DNA from 4 places in the Mangrovibacter sp. MFB070 genome. Region 2 is predicted to be linked to each of the others. Evidence: predicted binding sites of a transcription regulator. Region 2 holds the regulator's gene; each other region holds the start of a gene.

Region 1 (6,060 bases), on a different contig from region 2:
TCTCCACGCATTTACCGGGCAGCCGTTACCAGACGACGATGACCTGCGTAAAGAGCGAAGTGATGAAATTCCGGAACATGCAAAAGTAATTATGCGTGAGCTGGGAATAGACCCGGATACGTGGGAATATTAATCCGGTGCAGCGTTATCATCAGATAACAGATGCAAAAAAGGCGCCTCTCGGCGCCTTTTTTGTGGCAAGCAAAATCTTACTTGCTGCCCGGAATGCTGAAACGTTTGTTGAAACGTTCAACACGACCGCCGGTATCAACAACACGTTGTTTACCAGTGAAGAACGGGTGGCATTTACCACATACGTCCAGGTTCAGGTCGTGACCCACGGTAGAATGGGTTTTGATGACGTTACCGCAAGAACAAGTTGCAGTAATTTCTACATAATTCGGGTGAATATCTTTTTTCATGGAAAACCTCAGGTCTAAGGCCGCGTCGCTCTTCCAGCCCTAACGCCAGACACCACGCGAAGTTGATAGTAATGTTTTTGAGTGCGAAATTGCACATCAAAGGCGGCGAATCATACAGAAATTAACCAGGGTATGCAAACTGATCCGCACACAACCGCAGCCACAGTGTACACTAGGCTGCCTTTTTTTGCTTTGGAAGCGCTGATGCCCGTTGCCCACGTTGCTTTGCCCGTTCCGCTAAACCGCACTTTTGACTATGCCGTACCTGAAAATATGGTGCTGGTAGCAGGCTGCCGTGTCACCGTGCCTTTCGGAACGCAAAAACGCACAGGTATTGTGGTCAGTATTGATGACTTCAGCGAACTCCCTCTGGCAGACCTGAAAACTGTGCAAGAAGCACTGGACAGCGCACCGCTTTACTCAGCATCTTTATGGCGTTTACTCCAGTGGGCCGCTAACTACTACCACCACCCGATTGGTGAAGTGCTGTTCCACGCCTTACCCATTCCATTACGCCAGGGTAAACCTGCTCTGTTGTCGCCGCAAAGTTACTGGTTTGCTACCGAACAAGGCATGGCAACGGACCTGAATGGGTTAAAACGTGCGCCAAAGCAACAGCAAGCGCTGGCGGCTCTTCGCCAGGGCCCGGTGCTGCGCCAACAAACGACAGAACTTGACCTGAACGATTCCGCTCTCCAGTCATTGCGCCGTAAAGGGCTGTGTGACATTCGCCAGGAAGAGCCAGCAAGTTCGCCATGGCAAAACACATTCACACTTGCTCAGGAACGCCTGCGGTTGAATACCGAGCAGGCAATGGCGGTTGGGGCAATTCACGGTGACGATGACCATTTTACTGCCTGGCTACTGGCGGGTATAACCGGCTCCGGGAAGACAGAAGTCTACCTGAGCGTGCTGGAAAACGTGTTGGCACGAGGCAAACAGGCGCTGGTACTGGTGCCAGAGATTGGGCTTACACCACAAACCATCGCCCGTTTTCGCGAACGATTTAATGCTCCGGTAGATGTGCTGCATTCAGGGCTGAATGACAGTGAGCGGTTAGCCACGTGGATCAAAGCCAGCCGGGGTGACTCCGCGATTGTGATTGGTACGCGTTCAGCGTTGTTTACCCCATTTCGCAACCTGGGCGTTATCGTTATTGATGAAGAGCATGACAGCTCCTATAAGCAACAGGAAGGTTGGCGTTACCACGCCCGTGATCTTGCCGTGTGGCGTGCCCACAGTGAAGACATTCCCATTGTGCTTGGGTCTGCCACGCCTTCGCTGGAAACACTGTATAACGTCCAGCAACGCAAATATCGCCAACTTAAACTGACCCGGCGGGCAGGAAATGCTCGCCCGGCAATGCAACACGTTCTGGATCTGAAAGGCCAGTCACTTCAGGCTGGTTTATCTCCGGCACTGATTAACCGCATGCGCCAGCACCTTGAAGCGGATAACCAGGTGATTTTATTCCTGAACCGGCGCGGATATGCACCGGCTTTGCTGTGCCATGATTGTGGCTGGATTGCTGAATGCCAGCGGTGTGATCACTATTACACCGTTCATCAACGTCAGCGGCACCTGCGCTGCCACCATTGCGACAGCCAGCGGCCGATTCCTCACCAATGCCCGGGGTGTGGTTCAACCCACCTGGTACCCGTCGGCACGGGCACAGAACAACTGGAAGAAAGCCTTGCTCCGTTTTTTCCTTCAGTGCCCATTTCCCGCATTGACCGCGACACCACCAGCCGTAAAGGCGCACTGGAAAAACACCTTGAGGCGGTTCACCGTGGAGGGAAGAGGATCCTGATTGGTACCCAAATGCTGGCTAAAGGGCACCACTTTCCCGATGTCACCCTGGTCGCCTTGCTTGATGTCGATGGTGCATTATTTTCAGCTGATTTCCGCGCCGCAGAACGCTTCGCTCAACTGTACACTCAGGTATCAGGGCGAGCCGGGCGGGCGGGCAAACAAGGCGAAGTTATTTTACAAACTCACCATCCCGACCACCCCTTACTACAAATTTTGCTCGCAAAAGGTTATGACGCATTTGCCAGCCAGGCGCTGGCTGAGCGGCAAAAAGTCATGTTGCCCCCCTGGAGCAGCCATGTGCTTATTCGCGCTGAAGACCACAACAACCAGCATGCTCCGGTCTTCTTACAGCAATTGCGCAACCTGCTTCAGGCAAGCCCGGCGGCAGACCAACAACTGTGGTTGCTCGGCCCGGTTCCGGCTCTGCAACCCAAACGTGGTGGTCGATTCCGTTGGCAGCTCTTGCTGCAACACCCTTCACGCGCCCGTCTTCAACAAGTATTGGCAACTGCACTGGTTCTGGTTAACACCCTGCCCGGGGCGAAAAAAGTAAAATGGATGCTGGACGTCGATCCGATTGAAGGCTAATTCGCCAGAAGAATGCGAGGATGCTCCGAAAAACGACACAGATCACACTTCAAATGAAAGAGTTGTAACAACTTGCTGCGATTATCTGATAAAAATGTGAACAGCATCAGATAAAATGCATCATTTGCGGTTTCGGACGAGGAGAGCACGTTGAAGGCGAACAAAAAAGTCGTGGCGCCCACGATGAAAGATGTGGCAGAAAAAGCAGAAGTGTCCACAGCAACAGTCTCTCGCGCATTAATGAACCCCGAGAAAGTTTCACAGGCAACACGCACTCGGGTTGAACAGGCCGCTATTGAGCTGGGTTATCTGCCACATGCTCTGAACCGCAGCGCCAAACGCAACGACTCCCGCACCCTGCTGGTCATTGTGCCGGATATTTGCGATCCCTTTTTCAGTGAAATTCTGCGCGGTATCGAAACCACTGCGGCACAGCATGGCTACCTGGTGTTAATTGGCGACTGCGCCCACCAAAACCAGCAAGAAAAAAACTTTATTGACCTCATCATCAGTAAACAAATCGATGGCATGCTACTGCTCGGCTCCCAACTGCCTTTCGATGCCAGCCGCGAAGAGCAACGCAACCTGCCGCCAATGGTGATGGCGAACGAATTCGCACCTGAGCTGGAACTACCAACAGTTCACATCGACAACCTGACTGCGGCTTTTAATGCTGTCGCCTGGTTGTTACAGCAAGGTCATACTCATATTGCCTGTATTGCCGGCCCCGAAGAGATGCCGCTCTCACACTACCGCTTGCAAGGGTATATTCAGGCCCTGAGGCGCAATGGCATCACGGTAGACTCAAACTATATTGTACGCGGCGATTTTAGCTATGAAGCCGGGGCGAGTGCGCTTGAGCAATTGCAACGCCTGCCTGTTCCGCCCACCGCCATATTTTGCCACAGTGATGTCATGGCGCTGGGTGCGCTTTCATGGGCAAAACGCCACGGCCTGCGCGTACCACAGGACCTGTCTATTATGGGTTTCGACGATATTGCATTATCACGCTTTTGCGACCCGCCACTCACCACCATGGCGCAGCCCCGCTTCAAGATTGGCGAGGAAGCGATGCTGCTGCTTCTGGAACAGTTGAATGGGAACACCATCAGCCCGGGCTCCCGTTTGCTTGACTGCGATCTGGTCATCAGGGAATCGACTGGTCCGGCAAAAACAGGGATTTAACGCTTTCGGAATCCTTAATCTGGTCAAACTCCCGCCCCTTAAGTAACATGGCGGACTGATAAATACGATATTCACAGCGAAACGATAGTGGCACAACGAGATTACGTACGTCGTGGGCAATCGACGCCGGCACGGCGGAAAAAAGGAAATTCCCGCAAAAAGCAGGCTCAGGGGTCTGCACTCTCTCCAGTGATGGTTGCCGTTGCGGCTGCTGTTCTGGTGGCTTTTGTTGGCGGGCTTTACTTTATTACCCATCATAAAAAAGAAGAAAGTGAGGCGCGAAGCGGGCAAAGCATTCCTGGCAATGGTCTGCCGCCGAAGCCCGAAGAGCGGTGGCGCTATATTAAAGAGTTGGAAAATCGCCAGCCAGGCATCCGCACGCCTACAGAACCCTCTTCAGGAGGGGAAATCAAGAATGCTGACCAGCTAACCAATGAGCAACGCCAGTTACTGGAGCAAATGCAGGCAGATATGCGCCAGCAGCCCACACAACTGAGTGAAGTGCCCTGGAATGAACAAACGCCAGAACAACGCCAGCAAACATTGCAGCGTCAACGCCAGGCCGCCGCGGCACAACAACAGGCACAGCCTTCGGGTGCGTCATCCCGCGCGGCGGCGACTCAGTCTCAGCCTTCAACAACGCGTAATACACAAACTTATTCGCACTCTTCCCCTGTGCGGGCACCCACATCAGCCTCACCTTATGAAGACCTGATGCAAACGCCTGCGCATACATCCCAAAGGGAACAGACGCGGAGTACCACTGCAACCCGAACCGAACAGCCTGCGCCTGTCACACAGGTACAGGAGCCGGCCAAAACTGCAGAGAAAAAAGATGAGCGTCGCTGGATGATACAATGTGGCTCATTCCGCGGGTCAGACCAGGCCGAAACTGTGCGTGCGCAGTTAGCATTTGAAGGTTTTTCTTCACATATTACCGTGAATAATGGCTGGAACCGGGTAGTCATTGGCCCGTTGAAAGGGAAAGAGAATGCTGACTCCACTATCAGCCGGTTGAAGATTTCCGGCCACACAAACTGCATCCGTATCGCATCCGGGGGTTGAAACCCCCAATTTTCCCCCCATCTATAATTTCATTCTCTTCCGGGCATTTTTTGGTGAGCTGTAGTACTGGCAGCAAATAGTACAGGCAAACCCGGCCCGGAATACCCTCATTCAGCTATCCACAAGGGGTCTGCTCGTGACAACAATAGTAAGTGTACGCCGCAACGGCCATGTAGTAATCGGTGGCGATGGTCAGGCCACGCTGGGCAATACCGTAATGAAAGGTAACGTCAAAAAAGTACGTCGCCTCTACAATGACAAAGTCATTGCGGGTTTTGCTGGCGGAACAGCAGATGCCTTTACCTTGTTTGAACTGTTCGAACGCAAACTGGAAATGCACCAGGGTCACCTGGTCAAAGCCGCGGTTGAACTGGCCAAAGACTGGCGTACTGACCGTATGCTGCGCCGCCTGGAAGCGCTACTGGCTGTAGCGGATGAAAATGCCTCACTCATCATTAGTGGCAATGGCGACGTTATCCAGCCCGAAAATGACCTGATTGCGATTGGTTCTGGTGGCCCTTATGCCCAGGCCGCTGCTCGTGCATTACTGGAAAACACAGAGTTAGGCGCACGCGATATTGTCGAAAAAGCGTTGGGTATTGCAGGTGATATCTGTATTTACACCAACAGTTTCCAGACCATTGAAGAATTACCGTCAAAAGTTTAAGGACTGCCCATGTCTGAAATGACCCCACGCGAAATTGTCAGCGAACTCGACAAACACATTATTGGTCAGGACGCAGCAAAACGTTCTGTCGCTATTGCGCTGCGTAACCGCTGGCGCCGTATGCAGCTTGATGAAGAGTTGCGCCATGAAGTGACACCAAAAAATATCCTGATGATCGGGCCAACAGGTGTAGGTAAAACTGAAATAGCCCGCCGCCTGGCAAAACTGGCTAATGCGCCGTTCATCAAAGTGGAAGCAACCAAATTCACCGAAGTGGGCTATGTTGGTAAAGAAGTGGATTCTATTATCCGGGATTTAACC
Region 2 (6,060 bases):
TACCAGTAACGTGTTTACTAATGAGCCGGCATTGAAGCTGGGGCAAAAACTGATAGCCTCAACTTTTGCGGAGCGCGTTTTGTTTATGAATTCGGGCACTGAAGCCAATGAAACCGCCTTTAAGCTGGCCCGTTTCTATGCGTCTACGCGCCACAGTCCTTATAAAACAAAAATAATCGCTTTTCATAATGCTTTTCATGGACGTTCTTTATTCACTGTTTCTGTGGGGGGGCAGCCTAAATATTCAGATGGCTTTGGCCCGAAACCGGCAGATATCGTTCATGTGCCTTTTAATGATTTACATGCGGTGAAAGCCGTTATGGATGACCACACCTGTGCTGTTGTGGTGGAACCTATTCAGGGAGAAGGCGGCGTGATGGCGGCCACTCCTGAGTTCCTGAAAGGCCTGCGTGAGCTGTGTGACGAATATAAAGCCCTGCTGGTGTTTGATGAAGTTCAGTGTGGTATGGGCCGTGCTGGTAAGCTGTTTGCTTACATGCACTATAATGTGACTCCCGATATTTTGACCAGTGCTAAAGCGATTGGCGGTGGGTTCCCAATTAGTGCGATGCTGACAACAGAAGAGATTGCATCGGCATTCCATGTTGGCTCACATGGCTCGACCTACGGCGGTAACCCACTGGCGTGTGCGGTGGCAGGTGCTGCTTTCGATATTATCAATACGCCGGAAGTTCTGGATGGTGTTATGGCGAAACGCGAGTTGTTCGTAAAACACCTGAAGCAGATTAATGAACAGTACGCTGTTTTCAGTGATATCCGGGGAATGGGGTTACTGATTGGTGCCGAATTGAGTGCCGCATACAAAGGGCGGGCGCGTGATGTACTGAATGCGGCCGCAGCGAATGGTTTGATGATCCTCAATGCCGGGCCGGATGTAGTCCGTCTGGCTCCGTCTTTGGTTATTGATTATAAAGATATTGAAGAGGGTATGGCTCGTTTTGCCGATGCAATAAAAGCGGTGGTTAAAGGGCTGTAACTGCACTCATGCACTCTCTGTATGCACTTAACTGATGGTGCCGGGGTTCAAGGACAGCAATAAAAAGCCGGGTAACCCCGGCTTTTTACTTTTGAAGCAGAGTGTTCCATTCATCAAGATTAGTACAGGGCTTTACCTGAACTGTCTTTTACATTGGCTTTCCATGCAGCACGAATCTGTTCAGTAACGCTTGCAGGCAGTGGAGCGTAATCCAGGTTACCAGCGATAGCGTTGCCATTTTTGTAAGCCCAGTCAAAGAACTTCAGCACTTCGGCACCTTTCTCTGCATTTTCCTGCTTTTTGTAGACCAGGATAAAAGTAGTAGAAGAGATTGGCCATGCATCTGCACCTTTCTGATAAGTCAGGTCCTGAGCAAAGGTTTTACTCCAGTCGGCTTCTTTTGCGCTGTTACTGAAGCTTTTTTGGGTCGGCTCGATTGCTTTACCGTCAGCATCAAACAACTTAGTCCAGGTCAGGTTGTTCTGTTTTGCGTAGGCATATTCAACATAACCAATAGAACCCGGCAGACGCTGTACGAATGCAGCCACGCCATCGTTCCCTTTGCCGCCCAGGCCAGTTGGCCATTTAACGGTGGTGCCTTTACCAACCTGGCTTGCCCAGTCCGGGCTTACTTTGGACAGGTAGCTGGTGAAGACGAAAGAGGTGCCTGAACCGTCTGCACGGCGAACCACATTGATGTTGGTATCCGGCAATTTGGCATTCGGGTTCAGCTTAGTGATTGCCGGGTCATTCCATTTCTTGATTTTACCCAGGTAGATATCACCCAGTGTTTTGCCATCCAGAGTCAGTTCACCTGATTTAATACCCGGGATATTAACGGCCAGAACCACGCCACCAATCACGGTCGGGAACTGGAACAAGCCATTTTTTTCCAGATCAGCATCGCTCATTGGCGCATCAGATGCACCAAAATCGACGGTTTTTGCAATGATTTGTTTGATACCACCTGAAGAACCAATTCCCTGGTAGTTTACCTGAGAACCTGTTTTCTGCTGATATTCTGCAGCCCATTTTGCATAAACCGGCGCTGGGAACGTACCACCGGCACCTGTCAGGTTAGTGGCTGCAAATGCAGTTGTGGTGGACAGAGTCAGAGCGGCGATTACAAGACGGGCTGAAGAGCTAAGCATTGCCATAATTTCTCCCGGAAAAGGTTAGATCAAAAATAATTTTTTAATCGCTGTGTTTTCAGTACCCGGGAAGAATAAGGCGAATTTGTGACAGTTTTGTGTCATTCGTGAACAATTTTCAGAATTTGTTCGGTAAAGCCGAAGGGATATTGGGTTGAGCAAAACAAAAAGGCACGCTCTGGAGCGTGCCTCAATGTGTGATGAAATACAGTAAAATTAACGAGTACCGTATACCACAATGGTTTTACCGTGAGCGGAAATCAGGTTTTGATCTTCCAGCATTTTTAAAATACGGCCCACAGTTTCACGGGAACAGCCAACAATTTGGCCAATTTCCTGACGGGTAATTTTGATTTGCATGCCATCCGGGTGGGTCATTGCATCAGGTTGTTTCGCCAGGTTAAGCAAAGTCTGTGCAATTCGGCCGGTTACATCAAGGAATGCCAGGTTCCCTACTTTTTCAGAAGTGACCTGTAAACGACGTGCCATCTGGGATGAAAGGCGCATCAGAATGTCCGGGTTTACCTGGATCAACTGGCGAAATTTTTTGTATGAAATTTCGGCTACTTCACAGGCTGTTTTTGCACGAACCCAGGCGCTACGCTCCTGGCCTTCTTCAAACAGCCCCAGTTCGCCAATAAAATCGCCTTGATTAAGATAAGAAAGGATCATCTCCTTGCCTTCTTCATCCTTGATAAGCACGGCCACAGAGCCTTTTACGATGTAATACAGCGTTTCTGCTTTCTCGCCCTGATGGATCAGGGTGCTCTTGGATGGATACTTATGAATGTGGCAATGTGACAAGAACCATTCGAGAGTCGGGTCTGTTTGGGGTTTGCCAAGCACCATGCGCGGTTATCCTCTATTATAAACTTGCTCAAAGACAGGGTAGGGCCCTGTTGGCGTTACAACATTAAATCGCCCCATTCCTGAAGCGAGCCATGAGTCGTTTGGTCTGTAATCGCTTTTTCCTCTGTAACAGGTATGACGTCACTGTCAGTCTGTTACATCTTGTTTGTTTTAGCACAGGTTTCCTGAAGTGTCTTCTATTGTCTCGTTTCAGCATGACCTGTGTCGCCTTCCATTGCCTGTTTTGTTAATGCCGCGTAATCTGTTGCGATAACACTTTAGTTGGGAGTAATGAGTATGCAGGCGCGAGTTAAATGGGTTGAAGGTTTAACATTTTTGGGTGAATCCGCCTCAGGCCACCAGGTCCTGATGGATGGTAACTCCGGTGATAAAGCGCCAAGTCCAATGGAAATGGTGCTAATGGCTGCCGGTGGATGCAGTGCCATTGATGTTGTCTCTATTTTACAAAAAGGCCGCCATAATGTGACTGATTGTGAGGTCAAACTGACATCTGAACGCCGGGAAGAAGCGCCGCGTTTGTTTACCACTATCAATTTGCACTTCATCGTTACAGGGAAAGATCTGAAAGATAATGCCGTGGCTCGCGCGGTGGATTTGTCTGCGGAAAAATATTGCTCTGTTGCGTTAATGCTTGGCAAAGCAGCCACCATCACGCACTCATGGGAAGTGGTTGAAGGCTAAGTTTTCATGGCGGGGGCTGTACTTTGCAGCGCCCGCCCGTTCTGTGCCTGTATCAGGCCCCCGCGATTTTTTTCCCTTCAGCCAGGCGTTTGACCAGTGGCGTCATGATTAACTCCATCGCCAGGCCCATCTTCCCACCCGGGACAACTAGTGTATTGATATGAGAAATAAATGACCCTTGCAGCATTGCCAAAAGCCATGGGAAATCGATATCTTCCAGCCCGCGGAAATGAATAACGACAAAACTTTCATCCAGAGAAGGAATCGCTTTGGCTGCAAAGGGGTTGGACGTATCCACGGTAGGCACTCGCTGGAAGTTAAGGTGAGTACGTGAAAACTGGGGTGTAATGTAATTGATGTAATCTTCCATTGAGCGCACCACTGAATCCATCACGGCTTCCCGGGAATGGCCGCGTTCACTGGTGTCCCTTACCAGCTTTTGAATCCACTCGAGGTTAACGATAGGTACCACGCCGACCAGGAGATCAACGTGTTGAGCGACATCACACTCCTGAGTTACCACGCCGCCGTGCAGCCCTTCATAAAACAATACATCTGTGGGTTCAGGCAGCGGTTGCCAGGGGGTAAAGGTACCAGGCACCTGATTCCAGGGAACGGCTTCATCGTAAGTGTGCAGATATTTGCGAGACTGGCCGTTACCCTGCTCGCCGTATTGCCTGAATGTGCGCTCCAGCAAGGCAAAGTCGTTGGCATCTGGCCCGAAATAACTGATATGGCGGCCAAGGTCGCGGGCTTTACGTATTGCCATATCCATTTCCGGGCGGGTATAGCGGTGAAAGCTGTCACCTTCAACTTCGGCAGCCCGCAGATTAAGCTGATTAAATATTTTACGAAAGGCAATGCTGGTTGTCGTGGTACCGGCTCCACTGGAACCGGTAACCGCAATAACAGGGTGCTTGGCTGACATAAACAACCACTCCATCAGTAAGAGGCAATGTGAAACGCACAGTACTGCAGGTTAAAGCAGTATAGTGGTGGATGCCAATACTGTGTGTGACGCCTGTGAATCAGCCCTTAAATTGGGTGCGGGGCATGATATTCACCGTTTCATGCAATTCAGACCAGACCAGAACAGCATCACCCTGTTTCAGTTGCCGTTTTACATCCGCCACTTTTTGAGCAAGTGAGCGCTCCTGCGCGCCATAATCGGTACCTTCACGTAATACAAAGGACTCAATCAGGTTATCAAGCGTATCGGGTGCTATCTGTTGCCAGGGAATGATCATTTTAATTACTTAGATAACGGGTTAACCAACTGGGGATGCGCTTTTCAAGCCACATTTCCGGGCGAGCGACGCTACCACCGATAAACCCGACATGACCACCATGATCGGTGAGTTGGTATTCAATATTTGACGGAAGTAGAGTGCTGTCTGGTATGACATGATGATCCATAAAGGGATCATCCTTTGCGTGAATAATCAGTGTATTTACCGCGATATTCGGCAGATGGGGCATGGCGCTACACTGGCGATAGTAATCCAGTGCGTCGTCAAAACCGTGAATACGGGAAGTAATTAAATCATCAAATTCTCTGATTCGTTTTACTTTGCGTAACCGGGGTAAATCGACAGGGAGTGAACCCGGGTACACAGCCAGTTTCCGGCTGGCATTCGCTTTCAGTAAGTTCAACAGGTAGCGTTGATAAATACGAGAAAAACCCCGCTCCATATGGTAACAACACTGCTCCAGCATAAAGGGGGCTGAGACAATAACTGCTGCATCCAGTGTGCACTGGTTACCTTGTTCTGCCAGCAGGCAGGCCAGCATGTTTCCGCCCAGTGAGTAACCTACCGCTGCTGTGGGTGCTGAACCATAACGCAGGTTCAGCCAGTTAAGAAAGTAACTGGCATCACCAGTGTCACCGGAGTGATAAATCCGCTTTTGGCGATTGGGTGTTCCGCTACAGCCACGAAAATGCATTACGACACCCAACCAGCCCTGTGCTTGCGCTGCTTCTATCATACCGTGGGCATAGGGGCTGTACAGGCTGCCCTCAAGGCCATGAAATACCACCAGCCGGGGTTTATGCAGAGCCTGTTGTGGGTCTTCACTCCATGCAAGATCGACGAAATCGTCGTCCGGAAGCTCCAGCCGCTGCCAAAAAGGGTTGAAGTGCAGGCGCCGGCGAATGAGACGGGGCAGCATCGTTTGTAAATGCGGGTTAGAAAGCCCAGGCATAGGGTGAAAATCCCTCTGACTGTTGTTTTCTTCACTGGCATCGACGGGGGTAATCTGGGTCATAGTTGTAAAACAGGTATCAATTCATTATCGCGCTAATTACTGGCTACTATACCGTGAGTCATGCGTCACGTTTATGTATTTCACGGCATTGATGTA
Region 3 (6,060 bases), on a different contig from region 2:
CCAGTAGGCAAAACCCAGGTCGATTGTCATGCCGCGCTGTTTTTCTTCAGGCAGACGGTCTGCATTCACCCCGGTCAACGCCTGAATCAGCGAGGTTTTCCCATGGTCGACATGGCCCGCAGTGGCAATAATCATTGCAGTAACATCTCCAGTAATCCTGCTTCATCTTCCAGGCAACGTAAATCCAGCCACAGCCCGCCACCAGCAATGCGCCCAATTACCGGCACCGGTAACCCACGCCAACGCGCAGCCAGTGCTTCCAGCTCACTACCCTGCCCGGAAACCGGGGTGAAAGTCAGTGCGGCACTGGGCAGGGAATCTACTGGCAAAGCACCACTCCCGGGCTGAGACAGGCAAGGCTGTACCGCCACAGTAAACTCAGGGCTGTAATGAGCCGCCAGTGCAGGCAGCAGGCGCTGCGCTTGCTCATGAATCGCCGCCGCGTCACGGTGCAGCAAACGCAGGGTAGGTAAATTCTCGAACAACGTTTCGGGTTGCAGATACAAACGCAGGGTGGCTTCCAGAGCGGCAAGCGTCATTTTATCGGCACGCAAGGCGCGTTTAAGCGGGTGTTGCTGGATTTTTGTAATCAGTTCTTTCTTGCCGACAATAATCCCGGCCTGTGGTCCGCCGAGCAGTTTATCGCCTGAGAAGCTCACCAGGCTAACCCCATCGGCAATCAGTTGCTGCGGCATCGGCTCTGGCGGTAAACCACAGGTACGCATATCCACCAGCGAACCACTGCCAAGATCAGTGACCACCGGAATGCCGTACGCTTGAGCTTCCGCCACCAGTTGCGCTTCGCTGACACTGGCAGTAAAGCCCATCACCTGGTAGTTACTGGTGTGCACTTTCATTAATAATGCGGTGTTTTCTGTCACAGCCTGGCGGTAATCCTTGCTGTGGGTACGGTTGGTTGTCCCCACTTCCACCAACTGGCATCCAGCCTGGCGCATAACGTCGGGGATACGGAAAGCCCCGCCGATTTCGACCAACTCCCCACGAGACACCACCACTTCTTTCCCTGCGGCGGTCGCCGCCAGCATAAGTAGCACCGCAGCGGCATTGTTATTGACCACACAGGCATCTTCCGCGCCAGTGAGCTGGCAGAGCAAACCGGCCACCGCCTGGTCCCGGTGCCCGCGGCCCGCGCCATCCAGGCTGTACTCCAGCGTCACCGGGTAGCGCATGGCATCACACACGGCATGTACTGCCGCTTCGGCCTGTAATGCGCGCCCCAGGTTGGTGTGCAGCACAGTGCCTGTCAGGTTAAATACGCGGCGAATAGCAGGCTGGCCTGCCTGCTCAAGGTATTGCGCTACGGCAGTGGACCAATTTTGTGCCCAGGCAGGTAACACCTGCTCCTGAAGAATGAATTGCCGGGCCTGCTGTACCCGTTCACGCAGTGCATTCACCACTTGCGTGTGCCCAAACCGCTCCACCAACGGAATAATCTGCGGGTCATGCAGTAAGCGGTCAATAGCCGGAATCTGGCTGAATAACTGACGGAGATCCTGAGTCATAGTGTGTTCAGTGCCATTGAAAAGACAAAAGTAAAGTGTACCGGGGGATTTCCCCGGTTTCCTGAGTGGAGATCAAGCGACGCGCGGTTCTGTGCGGGCAAAACTGTCACGCTGAAAGAGTTGCTCTACCAATTTAACCAGATGCGGGCGGTCCACACACCAGCCGGGGGCGATACGGCGAAAATTCAGGTAGCCCATCGCACAACCCACAGCAATAGTGGCAACATCCAGTTGTTGCGTATTGAATGCCCCGTTTTTGGCGGCTTCATCCAGTGCATCTAACCCACGCAGTATTTTTTCCCGCTGTCGCACCAGTTCGCTTTCCAGTTGGTGTGCTGCCGGGCGCTGCTGTTCACGAAAAGAGAGAATAGCGGCATCCATGACGCCATCGGCCAGTGCTTCGAGCTGGCGCACCTGCAAAGCCGCATACGGGTCTGATGGAATGCAGGCTGGCACGCCTTGAGTCAGCTCCAAAAAAGAGGCAATAACCGGTGAGTCAAACCAGCAGGCACCATCATCGGCAATCAGAACCGGTACTTTCCCCAATGGGTTAGACTGCGCAACATGGTTATTTTCATTCCACGGCGAGTCATTAACAAAGTCGAAGGCAATGCCTTTTTCCAGCAACAGCACCGATATTTTACGAACAAAAGGGCTTGTGTAACTCCCGACCAGTTTCATGCGCAGAACCCTCATCAGTGAATGAGCATTGTGAAATGCCAGTACATCATGAAAAGTGAGCGTTATCTCAAATCATACGCTATTCCCCTGCAGCACGGCATGCCCTGCAGAAAAAATTTAACATGTAATTTACTTTCACCCAGTTCCGCGAGGCCATACCACGAGGTTGCTATTGATCACAATCAGGAAAAACCGCAAAAAATAGATTGTGATCAATATCACAAAATACAAACAAACAACGCGTGTTAAAACGTGATTAACATCACATTTACATGCCGGCTTTGCGTATTTTTACCGCATTGTGTTTTTTTTACACTGATTTTTTGTGATCAAGATCACTTAACACCCCCATGCACACCAGTGAAAATAGTGATATTGATCACACAAATATCCGGTGACTGGACAGATTCGCGGTTAAGTGCCAGATTCGCGTCACTGAATCAATTCGGCGCTTACCTCTGCCGACACAGTTAACAATAAAACCCGGGTTGAATCCCAGCGCGTAAACAGAAGAAGGGGTGTTCTATGTCATCCGATATCAAGATCAAGGTGCAAAGCTTTGGTCGTTTTCTCAGCAATATGGTAATGCCGAACATTGGCGCATTTATCGCCTGGGGTATTATCACTGCGTTGTTCATTCCGACAGGCTGGCTGCCTAACGAAACTATGGCAAAACTGGTAGGGCCGATGATCTCCTACCTGCTGCCATTGTTGATTGGTTACACCGGTGGCCGTTTGGTGGGCAATGAGCGTGGTGGTGTGGTGGGTGCAATTACCACCATGGGCGTGATTGTTGGCGCCGATATTCCGATGTTCCTTGGTGCAATGATTGCCGGCCCGTTGGGCGGTTACTGCATTAAAAAATTCGATGGTTTCGTAGACGGTAAGATTCGTTCCGGCTTCGAAATGCTGGTGAACAACTTCTCTGCCGGTATCATTGGTATGTTACTGGCAATGCTGGCGTTCCTCGGCATTGGCCCGGCGGTTGAAGTGCTGTCTAAAGTGCTGGCTGCTGGCGTTAACTTCATGGTCGTGCACGACATGCTGCCGCTGGCGTCCATCTTTGTTGAACCGGCAAAAATCCTGTTCCTCAACAACGCCATCAACCACGGTATCTTCTCACCGTTGGGTATCCAGCAATCTCATGAAATCGGGAAATCTATCTTCTTCCTGATTGAAGCCAACCCGGGCCCGGGTATGGGTATCCTGCTGGCGTACATGTTCTTCGGCCGTGGTAGTGCCAAACAGTCTGCTGGCGGTGCTGCTATCATCCACTTCCTGGGTGGTATCCACGAAATTTATTTCCCGTATGTTCTGATGAACCCGCGTCTGCTGCTGGCTGTTATCCTCGGTGGTATGACTGGCGTGTTCACACTGACCGTGCTGCACGGCGGCCTGGTTTCTCCGGCATCTCCGGGTTCCATTCTGGCTGTACTGGCAATGACGCCGAAAGGCACATACTTCGCTAACATTGCTGCGATTTTCGCCGCCATGGCAGTTTCCTTCGTGATTGCTTCTATTCTGCTGAAAACCAGCAAAGTGAAAGAAGAAGACGACCTGGAAGCAGCAACTGCACGTATGCAGGATATGAAAGCACAGTCCAAAGGTGCTGGCGCGCCGCTGGCTGTAGGTGCAGGCCTGAGCAACGACCTGAGCCATGTGCGCAAAATCATTGTTGCCTGTGACGCCGGTATGGGTTCCAGCGCAATGGGCGCGGGCGTGTTGCGTAAGAAAGTGCAGAATGCCGGTCTGAACCATATTTCTGTAACCAACTGCGCAATCAACAGCCTGCCAGACGATGTGGATATTGTGATTACGCACCGCGACCTGACAGAGCGCGCTATGCGCCAGGCTCCTCAGGCACAGCATATTTCACTGACCAACTTCCTGGACAGCAGCCTGTATGCCAACCTCACTGACCGTTTGCTGGAATCCCAGCACCTGAGTGAGAAAGAAACCAAAGTGATGCACAGCCTGGAAGACAGCTTCACCTCCAGTGAAGAAGGTCTGTTCCGCCTGGGTGCAGACAACGTGTTCCTTGGCCGCAAAGCTGCCACCAAAGAAGAAGCCATTCGCTTTGCCGGTGAACAACTGGTGAAAGGGGGCTATGTCCAGCCAGAGTACGTTGAAGCCATGCTGGAGCGTGAAAAACTGACCCCGACTTATCTGGGTGAGTCTATTGCAGTACCGCACGGTACAGTAGAAGCCAAAGACCGCGTTTTGAAAACCGGCGTGGTGTTCTGCCAGTATCCGGAAGGCGTGCGTTTTGGTGAAGAAGAAGATGATATCGCCCGTCTGGTTATCGGTATTGCTGCCCGCAATAACGAGCACATTCAGGTTATCACCAGCCTTACCAACGCACTGGATGATGAGAGTGTGATTGAGCGCCTTGCTGCCACCACCAGTGTTCAGGAAGTACTGGACCTGCTGTCTGGCAAACAGGCTGCGTAATACTCGTATGCGGTGGTTCGCCGCCGCATACAGTACGCATCGCGCAACAGCCAACACCAGGTAAACGCGCAACAGATGCACCGCTGGCTATGGCACACCCCTTCGCCAGCACAAAGCAACATAATAGCCTGAAGTGGCGTTACGCTACGGTGGCAATAAAAAACGTATCTCCCCTCTCCTTTACAGGAGAGGGTTACGGTGAGGCGATGCCTGACTCACGTAACTCACCTTAGCCCTCTTCGGGAGCCATAATTTAGAGAAGGTTTACACATGAAAGCATTACATTTCGGCGCAGGTAATATCGGTCGTGGCTTTATCGGCAAACTTCTGGCAGATGCCGGTATCAGCCTGACATTCGCAGATGTTAACCAGGTAGTACTGGATGCATTAAACGCACGCCACAGCTACCAGGTGCATGTTGTTGGCGAACAAAAGCAAATCGATACCGTTACCGGTGTGGATGCCGTCAGTAGCATCGGTGACGATGTAGTGAAACTGATTGCCAGTGTGGACCTGGTAACTACCGCGGTAGGCCCACAAATTTTGGAGCGTATCGCACCAGCTATTGCTAAAGGCCTGGTGTTACGTAAAACCCAGGGTAACGATACCCCACTCAACATTATTGCCTGTGAAAACATGGTGCGCGGCACCACGCAGCTGAAAGGCCATGTGTTCAATGCACTGGGTGGCGAGGACAAAGCCTGGGTAGAAAGCCACATCGGCTTTGTTGACTCTGCCGTGGACCGTATTGTTCCCCCTTCCGAAGCCACCAATGACCCACTGGAAGTCACTGTTGAAACCTTCAGCGAATGGATTGTGGACAAAACCCAGTTCGTTGGCGAGCTGCCTGCCATCAAAGGAATGGAATTAACTGATAACCTGATGGCATTTGTTGAACGTAAGCTCTTCACGCTGAACACCGGGCATGCTATAACCGCCTACCTTGGTCAAATGGCGGGTCACCAGACGATTCGTGATGCCATTCTTGACCCGGCAATCCGCGCTGTTGTGAAAGGCGCAATGGAAGAGAGCGGCGCGGTGCTCATCAAGCGTTACGGCTTTGATGCAGAGAAACACGCAGCCTATATCCAGAAAATCCTTGGTCGTTTTGAGAACCCGTATCTGAAAGATGATGTGGAACGTGTTGGCCGCCAGCCATTGCGTAAATTAAGTGCGGGTGACCGCCTGATCAAACCGCTGCTGGGGACGCTGGAATATGGTCTGCCCCACCCGAACCTGGTGAAAGGTATTGCAGCCGCAATGCACTACCACAGTGAACAGGACCCGCAAGCCCAGGAGTTGGCAAAATTACTGGCGGAAAAAGGCCCTCGCGCTGCCCTGGCAGACGTTTCCGGGCTCGATGCGAACAGCGATGTCGCCAATGATATCGTCGCCGCATTTAACG
Region 4 (6,060 bases), on a different contig from region 2:
GGCGTTACTTGCTCATGCGCTGAATAGTGCTGATACCCGTAATCTGGTTGAATGGAGTGCCCCGATTCAGGCCCGGTCTGATTCTCGCCGTGTGCATAACCAGGCTGTTGCTGAGCGGCTTGCAGCCATTGGTGAACGAGACAGCCAGCGAGCAAGCGCGTACGCAAAACGCGCTCAATTGCAGCGTGCGCACTTTAATTTGCCTGCCTGGCCGACCACCACAATAGGTTCATTCCCGCAGACTAAAGAGATTCGCGGCCTGCGCCTGGATTTCAAACAGGGGCGTTTGGATGCGGGCAATTACCGCACCAGTATCGCTGAGCATATCCGCCAGGCGGTGCAGGAGCAGGAACGCCTGGGGCTGGACGTGCTGGTGCACGGTGAGGCAGAACGTAATGATATGGTTGAGTATTTTGGTGAGCATCTTGATGGTTTTGCTTTCACCCAAAACGGGTGGGTACAAAGTTATGGTTCGCGCTGTGTGAAACCGCCTGTTGTGACTGGCGATGTCAGCCGCCCGGCACCCATTACAGTTGAGTGGGCTAAATATGCCCAGTCATTAACAGATAAACCGATGAAAGGCATGTTGACCGGCCCGGTGACGATTTTATGTTGGTCATTCCCTCGCGAAGATGTCAGCCGCGAAACCATTGCGAAACAGATTGCCCTGGCACTGCGCGATGAAGTGGCAGACCTGGAAGCAGCAGGTATTGGCATTATCCAGATAGATGAGCCCGCGTTGCGTGAAGGTCTACCGCTACGCCAGAGTGACTGGCAGGATTATTTGGCATGGGCCGTGGAAGCATTCCGCCTGAATGCTGCGGTTGCTAAAGACGAAACACAGATTCATACCCATATGTGTTACTGCGAATTTAATGACATCATGGATTCCATTGCGGCACTGGATGCTGATGTTATTACTATCGAAACATCACGCTCTGATATGGAACTGCTGGAATCCTTTGAAGAGTTTGAATACCCGAACGAAATTGGGCCTGGTGTCTATGACATTCACTCACCCAATGTGCCTGATGTTGCCTGGATAGAAAACCTGCTGAAGAAAGCCGCCTGTTATATTCCGGCTGAGCGGTTGTGGGTAAACCCGGATTGCGGGCTGAAAACGCGGGGCTGGCAAGAAACCCGCGCAGCACTGGCAAATATGGTTGAGGCTGCCCGTAACCTGCGCCAGTCCTGTTAATCAATCCGTTTAAATGTGGCCTGCAATGAGTAGCCGGTAATGAGTAACCAGCAATGAAAAAGGAAAGGCTTTTGGCCTTTCCTTGTTTTTTTATAACGTTAGCTGCCTATTTTGCGCCTTTATCATATGCCGTGAACCAGGCGAGCATTCTTTCCCAGCCATCCTGCGCTGACGCCTGGTGGTAGCTGGGACGGTAGTCAGCGTTAAATGCGTGCCCCGCTTCCGGGTAAACCACGATTTCTGCTTTCGCATTTGCCGCGCGCAATGCCTGGCGCATGGTTTCTACACTGTCGAGCGGGATGCCGTCATCTTTGCCGCCATACAAGCCCAAAACAGGAGCGCTAAGGTTTGCAGTAACATCAACCGGGTGTTGAGGTGATGTCAGCGTGTGTGCGCCAACCAGGCGGCCATACCAGGCCACAGCAGCTTTAAGCTGGGGGTTATGTGCGGCATACAGCCAGCTAATACGACCGCCCCAACAAAAACCAGTAACAAACAAACGGTGCAGATCACCATGGTGTTTACCGGCCCAGCTAGCCACATGATCAAGGTCGGCCAGCACCTGAGCATCGGGTACTTTGCTCACCAGATCGCGGAGTAATGCGCTGATCTCATCGTATTCATTCGGGCACCCCTGGCGGAAATAGAGTTCCGGAGCTACGGCCAGATACCCCTGGTGCGCCAGACGCCTGCATACATCTTTTATATGTTCATGCACGCCGAAGATCTCTTGCACCACAATGACAACGGGCAAAGGAGCGGCTACTTCCTGTGGCCTTGCATACCAGGCTGGCATGTTTTCACCCTGGGTTGCTATGGTCGTTTCGCCTGTGTGTAACCCCTCATCGCTGGTATGAATGACGGTTGATGTTACCGGGGATACCGCAGGTGCGAATTGGTTATTGGCAGGCGTGGTTGTCTTTTTTTCTGTCATAGCAATCTCCATGTGAATAGCGCATAAACTTAACTATAGCTGCACAAGGGTGGGCTGGCAGTGTACAAAAAGTGTAATTAAAACAAATTTCTTAACTGGTCCGATTACAATTTGTGATTCATATCACAATTTATAAGCAACATAATGTAATCTTGAAGTTTTAAGGTGATTACTGTCACTTTTTAAAGCCAGATACTTCAGTAGAGTACAGTTTTACTTCACCCGAACATTGACTCAAAGAGGAGTGATTTATGTCCAGGTCTGATGTGTTTCATCTTGGGCTTACCAAAGCGGATTTACAGGGCGCAACACTGGCGATTGTTCCGGGCGATCCTGAGCGGGTGGAAAAAATAGCCGCATTAATGGATAACCCGGTAAAACTGGCCGCACACCGTGAATTTACGTCATGGAGAGCGGAGTTAGCCGGGAAATCGGTCATTGTTTGCTCCACCGGCATTGGTGGCCCGTCTACCTCGATTGCTGTTGAAGAGTTAGCTCAACTGGGTATTCGTACCTTCCTGCGTGTAGGGACCACTGGTGCCATTCAGCCGCATATCAATGTTGGCGATGTCCTGGTCACAACGGCATCTGTGCGCCTTGATGGCGCGAGCCTGCATTTTGCACCGATGGAGTACCCGGCGGTGGCGGATTTTGCCTGCACTACTGCATTAGTAGAAGCAGCCAAAGCTGTTGGTGCTACCACTCATATTGGGGTGACTGCATCGTCTGATACTTTTTACCCAGGCCAGGAACGCTATGACACGTTTTCCGGGCGCGTTGTCAGCCGCTTTAAAGGCTCTATGGAAGAGTGGCAACAAATGGGTGTCATGAACTACGAAATGGAATCTGCGACGCTGCTGACTATGTGTGCCAGCCAGGGTTTACGCGCCGGGATGGTTGCTGGTGTCATTGTTAACCGCACCCAGCAAGAAATCCCCAACGCGGAAACCATGAAACAAACGGAAAGCCATGCGGTGAAAATCGTGGTAGAGGCTGCGCGTCGCCTGCTCTGATTATTGCCAATACCCCAGCGGGGGACCCTCCGCTGGTTTATCTCATGCTCTCTTGTTCCTCCCTCCTGAACGGCGAAAAAACAGCCAAATTACCTCAAGATAGCCATCCTGCACCATAAAGCCTTTTAATCTGGACATTTATACAGCAAAATTTTAGCAGACTCAGATTTTCAGGTGGGAGGGAGTGTGGCATTTACCTGGTTTTTCCTTGCGGGCGGATTAGCCGTAGGCGGCTTAACGGGCTGGTTGCTTGCCAGTTTGCGCGCAGCACGGCATATGGCAGAAGAACAGGCCGCGCATCGTGATGTGTATGGTGAACTTATGGCAACCCGCCAGCAACTGGTGCAAAGCCAGCACTGGCAAGAAGAATACGAACAACTGAATCAGGAGTTGCGTAATCAACTGGATATTAACCGTATTCAGGAAGCAGACCTGCGGGAAATGGCCACCCGGCTGGAAGAAAACCGTTTACATACGGAAGATAAAAACCGGCAGATGATCAACAGTGAACAACGCCTGAGTGAACAGTTTGAAAACCTGGCTAACCGCATTTTTTCTCAAAGCCACCAACGTATGGATGAGCAGAACCGCCAGAGTTTGTCGGGCCTGCTGGCACCTTTGCGGGAACAACTGGACGGCTTTCGTCGCCAGGTGCAGGAGAATTTTGGAACAGAGGCACGTGAGCGGCATACCCTGACCCACGAAATTCGGCAACTACAGCAGCTCAATGCGAAGATGACGCAAGAGGCAGTCAACCTTACCCGTGCGCTGAAAGGTGATAATAAAACTCAGGGGAACTGGGGAGAAGTGGTTCTGGCTCGTGTTCTGGAAGCTTCCGGTTTGCGGGAAGGGGCCGAATATGAAACCCAGGTCAGTGTCACATTAGATAACCACAGCCGTATGCAGCCCGATGTGATTGTGCGCCTGCCACAAAATAAAGATGTGGTAATAGACGCCAAAATGACGCTGGTGGCCTATGAGCGCTATTTTAATGCCGATGACGATGTGACCCGTGAAGCGGCACTTAGTGAACATATTGCGGCAATACGTAACCATATTCGCCTGCTGGGCCGTAAAGATTATCAACAACTTCCCGGTTTACGCTCGCTGGATTATGTGCTGATGTTTATTCCGGTGGAGCCCGCTTTTTTATTGGCAATAGACCGCCAGCCAGAGCTGATTAGCGAAGCTTTGCGCAATAATATTATGCTGGTCAGCCCGACAACGCTGTTGGTGGCACTGCGCACGATAGCGAACCTGTGGCGCTACGAGCATCAAAGCCGTAATGCCCAACAAATCGCTGAGCGTGCAAGCCGGTTGTATGACAAAATGCGCCTCTTTGTTGATGATATGATGGCAATAGGGCAAAGCCTTAACAAAGCCCAGGACAATTATCACCAGGCAATGAAAAAATTAGCTCATGGGCGCGGGAATTTGCTGGTTCAGGCAGATTCATTCCGTGAGTTAGGGGTAGAGATCAAGCGTGAGATAAATCCTGAACTAACAGAACAGGCACGCCAGGAAGATACTGATGCCAGTGTGGCATCACGGCAGGATACGCCACTACCGCCCTGACAGGCGCAATAACAATCGTTCGGTGGTATTTTGCCACCGGGTTTGAGACTTAGAGCAATATTGCGCAATCTGTTACACTTCACACTCTTTTTTAGGATGGGCAGGCACTAAGATGGCTGATGAATCTGATTCAAAAGATACTACGCATTTCGGTTATCGCACCGTAGCGACAGAACAAAAGGCGGATATGGTCGCGCAGGTTTTTCATTCGGTGGCGTCAAAGTACGACCTGATGAACGATCTGATGTCCTTTGGTATTCATCGCATATGGAAGCGCTTCACTATTGACTGCAGTGGTGTACGGCGTGGGCAGTGTGTGCTCGATTTAGCGGGTGGTACTGGCGACCTGGCTGCCAAATTCTCGCGGCTGGTGGGCGAAAGCGGCAAAGTGGTGCTGGCAGATATTAATGACTCCATGTTGAAAATGGGGCGTGAGAAGCTGCGTAACCTCGGCATTGTCGGTAATGTTGAGTATGTTCAGGCCAACGCTGAAGCGCTGCCATTCCCGGACAATACCTTTGACTGCATTACCATCTCTTTTGGGTTGCGTAATGTGACAGATAAAGACAAAGCGTTGCGCTCAATGTTTCGCGTTCTGAAACCCGGTGGTCGGTTGCTGGTGCTGGAGTTTTCTAAACCCATTCTGAAACCGCTCAGTAAGGCTTATGACGCGTACTCTTTCCATGTCCTGCCGCGGATTGGCGAATTGGTTGCTCATGATTCGGAAAGTTACCGCTACCTGGCTGAGTCGATTCGCATGCACCCTGACCAGGAAACACTGAAGGGTATGATGGAAAACGCCGGGTTTGAAAACGTCACTTATTTCAATTTGACTGGCGGAATTGTCGCACTGCATCGCGGCTATAAATTCTGAAGAAAGACCTGACAGGAGGCGCAGGATGCCATTTATGCCATTGATGACAGCAGGGATTGAAACCGCACTGAATAAGCTGCTCTGGCAGGATAAAGCACTCAGGGCAGCTCGTCAGCGGTTATACGGGAAAGTATTGCGTATCACCCTTCAGGAACTGAATGCCCCTCTTGTTATGGTTTTCAGTGAACAACAACTGGATGTCGTGGCGCAGTGGGATGGTGAAGTCGATTGCACGGTGGTAACACGGTTATCGGTTTTGCCCTCTCTGCGAGACCGTAGTCAGCTAACTCAGCTGATTCGTCAGGGTGATCTTGAGGTCCAGGGCGATATCCAGGTTGTACAGAACATGGTGGCGCTACTTGACCTGGCTGAAACTGACCCGGCAGAAATGCTGGCTCCCTGGACGGGAGACGTTGTTGCAGAAGGCCTGAGCAGGGCTGTGCGCAATGGTGGCCAATTTTTGAAG

The links. Region 2 encodes CRP, which controls carbon source genes, mostly activating them, when cyclic AMP is high. Its sites were predicted from a motif close to ATGTGANNNNNNTCACAT; they were not measured.
Region 1: the regulator CRP is predicted to act here: its motif matches at 2,917-2,934, upstream of cytR (DNA-binding transcriptional regulator CytR).
Region 3: the regulator CRP is predicted to act here: its motif matches at 2,528-2,545, upstream of DT73_RS08485 (PTS mannitol transporter subunit IICBA).
Region 4: the regulator CRP is predicted to act here: its motif matches at 2,244-2,261, upstream of udp (uridine phosphorylase).

The regions. Positions count from the first base shown of each region.
Region 1 covers NZ_JJMI01000052.1:98,547-104,606, reverse strand. The annotation lists gene metJ (met regulon transcriptional regulator MetJ) at 1-133, shown strand, start outside; gene rpmE (50S ribosomal protein L31) at 210-422, opposite strand; gene priA (primosomal protein N') at 627-2,822, shown strand; gene cytR (DNA-binding transcriptional regulator CytR) at 2,973-4,007, shown strand; gene ftsN (cell division protein FtsN) at 4,095-5,072, shown strand; gene hslV (ATP-dependent protease subunit HslV) at 5,209-5,739, shown strand; gene hslU (HslU--HslV peptidase ATPase subunit) at 5,749-6,060, shown strand, end outside.
Region 2 covers NZ_JJMI01000028.1:15,761-21,820, reverse strand. The annotation lists gene DT73_RS15505 (aspartate aminotransferase family protein) at 1-997, shown strand, start outside; gene pstS (phosphate ABC transporter substrate-binding protein PstS) at 1,117-2,154, opposite strand; gene crp (cAMP-activated global transcriptional regulator CRP) at 2,365-2,997, opposite strand; gene DT73_RS15490 (OsmC family protein) at 3,295-3,699, shown strand; gene DT73_RS15485 (phosphoribulokinase) at 3,752-4,627, opposite strand; gene DT73_RS15480 (YheU family protein) at 4,728-4,946, opposite strand; gene DT73_RS15475 (hydrolase) at 4,948-5,964, opposite strand.
Region 3 covers NZ_JJMI01000020.1:20,603-26,662, reverse strand. The annotation lists gene selB (selenocysteine-specific translation elongation factor) at 1-135, opposite strand, end outside; gene selA (L-seryl-tRNA(Sec) selenium transferase) at 132-1,523, opposite strand; gene DT73_RS08490 (glutathione S-transferase) at 1,596-2,204, opposite strand; gene DT73_RS08485 (PTS mannitol transporter subunit IICBA) at 2,730-4,655, shown strand; gene mtlD (mannitol-1-phosphate 5-dehydrogenase) at 4,926-6,060, shown strand, end outside; gene mtlR (mannitol operon repressor MtlR) at 6,037-6,060, shown strand, end outside.
Region 4 covers NZ_JJMI01000051.1:62,028-68,087, forward strand. The annotation lists gene metE (5-methyltetrahydropteroyltriglutamate--homocysteine S-methyltransferase) at 1-1,198, shown strand, start outside; gene DT73_RS22440 (dienelactone hydrolase family protein) at 1,305-2,132, opposite strand; gene udp (uridine phosphorylase) at 2,384-3,145, shown strand; gene rmuC (DNA recombination protein RmuC) at 3,332-4,720, shown strand; gene ubiE (bifunctional demethylmenaquinone methyltransferase/2-methoxy-6-polyprenyl-1,4-benzoquinol methylase UbiE) at 4,833-5,594, shown strand; gene DT73_RS22460 (SCP2 domain-containing protein) at 5,620-6,060, shown strand, end outside.